Regions from separate parts of the Gracilibacillus thailandensis genome, predicted to be linked through region 2. Evidence: riboswitches for the same ligand, from Rfam matches in the RefSeq annotation. Region 2 holds a riboswitch; the other holds the start of a gene.
The links. Region 2 has a riboswitch for thiamine pyrophosphate ahead of thiW (energy coupling factor transporter S component ThiW). Riboswitches for the same ligand answer to the same signal wherever they lie in the genome.

Region 1: linked by a shared signal. The riboswitch ahead of tenI (thiazole tautomerase TenI) and the one ahead of thiW (energy coupling factor transporter S component ThiW) in region 2 are both predicted to bind thiamine pyrophosphate.

What each region holds. Positions count from the first base shown of each region.
Region 1 is NZ_WJID01000006.1:66,409-69,523, reverse strand. Features, by position in the region: gene GH715_RS03130 (M20 family metallopeptidase) at 1-975, opposite strand, end outside; gene GH715_RS03125 (ferritin-like domain-containing protein) at 1,119-1,562, opposite strand; TPP riboswitch at 1,704-1,800, shown strand; gene tenI (thiazole tautomerase TenI) at 1,892-2,509, shown strand; gene thiO (glycine oxidase ThiO) at 2,502-3,115, shown strand, end outside.
Region 2 is NZ_WJID01000001.1:65,194-68,308, reverse strand. Features, by position in the region: gene GH715_RS00255 (indolepyruvate ferredoxin oxidoreductase subunit alpha) at 37-276, shown strand; gene thiW (energy coupling factor transporter S component ThiW) at 365-865, opposite strand; TPP riboswitch at 945-1,059, opposite strand; gene GH715_RS00245 (ring-cleaving dioxygenase) at 1,179-2,150, shown strand; gene GH715_RS00240 (Cof-type HAD-IIB family hydrolase) at 2,243-3,103, shown strand.

The DNA of each region.
Region 1 (3,115 bases), on a different contig from region 2:
CATTTCAGCCTTCTCTACTTCTTTCACCTGTTCGGCAGCAGCTAATACCTTTTCAGCATGCTCAGCATGGTTGACAACGGGTCTGTATCCGTAGGCATAATCAAAATCATAGGATACATCATAGCCAATACATGTGCCTTTTATCACTTTTTCGATTTCCTCTTTTATAAAATGTTGTACATCCGGATTAAAGGTGCGTACCGTTCCATCAATCATCGCTACATCTGGAATAACATTGTACGCATCACCTGCATGAAATTGCCCGATCGATAGGACGGCTGTTTCTAATGGATCAATCCGTCTTGAAACAATTTGCTGTAGATTCGTTACAAGTTGTGAACCGACTACAATCGGATCTTTCGTTTGGTGTGGCATTGCTCCATGGCCACCTTTTCCTTTTATTTCAATGGTGAAGTGATCTGCTGCAGCCATAAAGTTTCCTCGCGATGTCTGAACGATTCCATATGGGGTATTGGTCCAAAGGTGTGTACCGTAAACGACATCAACATTCTCCAATACTCCTGCTTCAATCATTGGTTTAGCACCACCAGGGGCAAGCTCTTCTGCGTGCTGATGGATAAACACAACGGTACCCGCCAGTTCTTCTTGATATTTCTTGAGTACTTTGGCTACAGCAAGTAATGTCGATGTGTGTCCGTCGTGTCCACAGGCATGCATCACACCGTCGTTTTTGGATTTATAAGGCAAATCTTTTTCATCTTGAATAGGTAGTGCATCGAAGTCCGCACGTAATGCCACGGTTTTACCAGGTTTAGCCCCTTTTAAAGTGGCTACAACACCATTTCCTCCGACATTTGCTTGATATGGAATATCTAATATTTTATATTGCTCCTGAATAAATGCAGCTGTTTTATATTCTTGAAAGGAAAGCTCAGGATATTGATGTAAAAACCTACGCATTTCCACCATTTCATCGTACAAACCATCAATTTCCTCAAATAAAGTGTCCCTCATATCCTCACCTCACAGAAGCTTTTCTTTCTATTATATCATAGATTACTAGCATTTCCTTTTCATGAGAATCAAGAAAAGAGACAAAAAAACAACCTCCTGGTGGAAGTTGTTTTTTCTATATATGAAAAAAAGGGGTTAACGAGTTATTGAAAGCTCTTGTCTGACAAAAGTCGTTCTGTTTCTTCTTTATGGCTTGTTTCATCTGCAATAATATCTTCTAATTTCACAACAAGTTCTGTCAAACCAAGCTCATCTGCCTGTTGTTTTCTTTTTTCATAGCGCTCAATCGTTTCTGTTTCAGCTTTAAGAGTAGCTTCTAACATGTCTTGAACGTCTGTTAATTGTTCAACTTTTGCTGGTGTTGTAGTTGGTGTACCGCCTAATGTTTTAATTTTGTCAGATAAGTATAAAGCATGTCCGATCTCATCATTTATTTCATCTTCAAAAAAAGGTTTTAAGAAAGAACGATATAATCCTGAAACAACAGATGCATGATACGTATACATGATTGTTGCCGCATATTCATTTGCTAAATCCTCATTTAATCCATCAATTAAAGCTTGTAATTTTTCATCTCTTTGTGCCATTTCTTTCAACATCCTTTCTATTGATCATCTCCATTATATATCTACCCTTAAGTGAAAATGATTAAACATAATAATGGAAAATTTTTTATTGGCGATTATGTCATACTATGTTATCCTTTTCATATAAGAAAAAATAATACGTAAGAACACTAGGGGAGCCATTTGGCTGAGACGAATCTTCGGACCCTTTGAACCTGATCTGGTTAACACCAGCGGAGGGAAGTGGTAGAAAAGCAACCAAATTGTAGCTTTCGATACATACCACTCGTCCATGCTGGATGGGTGGTTTTTCTATTTTCACTTCCTCTAGAAAAAAAGGAGTAGGAACAATGCATGGAATACACCTTATTTCAAATGGCAGATTGACAGAACAACATATGCAGCTTGTATCGGAACAGATTGCTCAGATAAATTATATTCATCTGCGAGAAAAGACCAAAACGGCGAAAGAAATCTTGGAAATGATTGATTTTTTGCTAGAAGCGGGTGTTCCGGCTGAACGGATCATTATTAATGACCGTGTAGATGTAGCATCGATAAAAAAATGCTGTGGCGTACAGCTTGCCTATCATAGTATTCCGGTTGCTGATGTGAAGCGCTCGTTTCCGGCACTCCGTATCGGTAAGTCCGTCCATTCCTTGGAGGAAGCCATTACGGCAGAACATAATGGTGCAGATTTTCTAATCTATGGGCATATTTTTTCAAGTAACTCTAAACCTGGTCTCGAGCCAAGAGGCATTACCGCGTTAGCTGATGTCACCAAAAACGTTTCTATTCCTGTCATCGCAATTGGCGGGATTACGGAACAAAATATGAACCAAGTACAAGAGGTGGGGGCTAGTGGTGTTGCGATTATGTCAGGGGTATGGGATGCCGAAGATCCTACCGAAGCAATAAAGTGTTATCGTCAAGTGTTCGATTCGAGGAAGGAGGAACAGTTTGAATAATTTATATGATCAGATCATTGTTGGCGGTGGAGTAATGGGAGCTTCGATTGCCTACCAGTTAAGTAAAAGAGGTTACAAGGTTTTGCTACTAGAAGAAAATAAAATTGCTGCAGAGGCATCCAGTGCAGCAGCCGGCATGCTCGGTGTGCAGATGGAGTTTGAGCAGGATTCACCGTTATTTCAATTTGCTAAAGAAAGCAGGGAATTATACCCTGATTTAGCGGAAGAACTGATGCAAGAAAGTGGTATGGACATTCAATTAATCGAAAAAGGTGCCTTAAAGCTTGTCTATCATCAAGATGAGCTGGATACGCTAAAACGAATTGCTAGCTTTCAAACAGAACAAGGAGCAGAGGCGAAGGTGATCTCACCAGGGAGTATCCCGGAAAAAGAAATGACAACCGATTTTTATGCAGCTCTTTATTGTCCAAGAGAAGGGCAAGTATCTGCTCCTCACGTAACGAAAGGCTTTGCGAAGGCTGCTGAACATCATGGTGCGGTCATAATGGAACAGACGAAGGTAGACGATATCGTCATCGAAAACGGTAAAGTGACAGGTGTGAAGACAGATAAAAAAACGTATACTGCTGACAGGATCATTATCAC
Region 2 (3,115 bases):
AAATAACAGATTGATAAACATCTAGGAGGATGCAAGATGGCATTTGTAATAACAGAACCATGTGAAACAGAAAAATCTGGCGAATGTACAACAGTGTGTCCGGTAGACTGTATTGTTGAAGGACCAGATCAATTTTATATAGATCCAGATATTTGTATCGATTGTGGAGCGTGTAAAGCAGTATGCCCAGTAGATGCAATTGAAGAGGAGTATGATCTTACTCCAGATCAAGAATTATATTTAGAAAAAGCAGAAGCCTTTTTTGCAAATGATTAAAGACAGCGACCATTTTGGAAGTGGTCGCTGTCTTTTTTTAACGGATAAGCAACAGATCTTAAAAAAGTCCAGTTAAACATTTTCACTTTTACTTACTCGAAGCAGGTTGGTGCATCAAAGTAGTATGTTTTACTTTGGATAAAATCAAGAGGCCGATAATAGCTCCTGTTACGCTACTAACAAGGAATCCTGGTAAAAATGCTAGAGCGCCAACTGAACTTCCCATCAATATTTTGGCAAATGGAACAGATAATAAAGCACCTATCACACCAGTGCCGATTATTTCTCCTAATCCTGCCATGACTTTTTTTCTCGTCCATCGAAATAAATAACCAGCAAATAATGCTCCAATCATACCACCTGGAAATGCAAGCAATGTTCCTATTCCTAATAAATTTCGCAAAAGTCCGATAGTAAAAGCTATGATAACAGCTGGAACAGGACCAAGAGTTACAGCTGCCATCACATTAACGGCATGTTGCACAGGATATGCTTTGGCAATTCCGGTTGGGAACCATAAAAATTGGGAACCTAATGTACCGATCGCAATAAAAACAGCCATAGTGGTTAATAATAACGTACGATTCATGCAAACCCTCCTATAAAAATAGAAAGTGCATCACTAAGTAAAAAAACCAGATTCCTAATCAGAACCTGGCTATACCATGCAAATAGTTTAGCTACTTCCCTACGCTGGTATAAACCAGATCAGGTTCTTAGAGTTAAAAAGCTGTAAATGCTTTTTTCTCAGCTTGTACAAAACAAGCACCCCTAGTAGTGATAACACTTATGTAATTACCAAGATTGTAGCAAAAAAAGGCTAATTGTCAAGATGTCATTACTTTGAAATCGAGATAGTAAAAGGTTTATAATGATTCTAACAATAATGAAGGAGGCATCTTATGGAACTCAAAGGAATCCACCATGTGTCAGCTATTACAGCTAGTGCTAAAAACAATTATCATTTTTATACAAATATTTTAGGAATGCGCTTAGTTAAAAAAACAGTAAATCAGGATGATCCAAGTATGTATCATTTATTTTACGCAGATGAAATCGGACGACCTGGAACAGATTTAACCTTTTTTGAAATAACGAATGCGGGTCATACGTATCCAGGTAATAATAGTATATCTTATACTTCATTACGGGTTGCTAGTGATAAGGCGTTACATTATTGGGAAGAGCGCTTGGACGAATATGATATTGTCCACGACGGAATAGGAGAAAAATTCGGGCGTAAAATATTACCTTTTCAAGACCATGAAGGACAGCGTCTAGTTCTCGTATCTGACGAAAATAACAAAGGGGTAGCAGCAGGTAAGGTATGGGATAAAAGTTCAGTACCAAAGGAGTATGGTATTACGGGATTGGGACCTGTTCGATTTACTGTCCCAGATTTAGCACCAACGAAAAGAATTTTAACAGAGGTGCTCGGATTTCGTCATACTGGAGCTTACCCTAACCCTGAAGGACAGGCAGAAATCCAAGTATTTGAAACAGGCGAAGGTGGTACAGGTGCAGAAGTGCATATCGAAGTTCGTCCGGAATTACAAAAGGAGCGTCCTGGAAGGGGCAGTGTACATCATGTCGCATTTCGTGTAGCCGATTATCAAGAACTTGAAAAATGGCATAACAGAATTACTAAGGAACGATTGCCCAACTCAGGGCTTGTCGATCGCTATTATTTTCAATCGTTATATTTTCGTGAACCTAATGGTATACTGATTGAATTGGCAACAGATGGGCCAGGATTTGATACAGATGAAAAAGTTGAACACCTAGGGGAAAGCATTGCCTTGCCACTATTTCTGGAAGATAAGCGAAACGAAATCGAGGCCAATCTTCTTCCTTTAGAAACAAAAATAGATTAGTGACTCTAAGCTCATTCATCAGTATTAGTCGATGGTGAGCTTATTTCTCATGTGCTATACTAGTTATCGGCTAGTTTAAAGGGGGACGTAACATGACATTTTCACCAAAAGCAATTTGTTTAGATATGGATGGCACATTGCTGAATAACTACAATCAATTAACGGAAAACACACTCGACATTATTCAAAAGATAAGAAAAACAGGAATACGAGTGTTTATCGTGACAGGTCGTTCTTATAATGAAGTGTTTGACTCTGCACCATCTGACTTAGAATTGGACGGCTTTGTTACAGCAAATGGTATGATTACATATGTTGATGGAGAAAAACTGTTAGAACATAGCTTATCCATAGAACTTGTGGATAAAGTTATAGAATCTGCAAGAACTAACCGTATTTATTATGAGGTACATCCCAATGACGGGGAGCGGCTTTCCTTAAAAGCGGATCAAGGATATATGGAGTTCATGATCAGCGGAGACAAGCCTGATGAAGTAGGAATCAATGAATGGCTGGAAAGAGAAGCCGCAATCGAGCAGGATATTCGTTGGCATGACCATTTACCAGAACAGAAGTATGCAAAGATGTACTGCTTTACGAAAGACCATGAAAAAATGAAAGCATGGATTAAAGAGCTGAAGAAGATGAAAAGTGAAACGAATTTTACCACTTCATCCTCTTCCCGGCATAACGTAGAAGTGATGGTAGAAGGGGTAAACAAAGCAACCGGAATTGAAGCGTTGTTGAAACATTACCAACTCAGTCCAGGAGATGCCATGGCTATCGGAGATAGTAATAACGATATCCCAATGATGAAATATGTAGGTTATCCGGTGGCCATGTTCAATGCGACTGATCAAATTAAATCGTTAGTAAAGGAAACCACAGAGTTTACAAACGATAAAGAAGGTGTCTATCACTTTTTAAAAGACTACTTCCAACACAAGCTATAGTCAGCTTGTGTT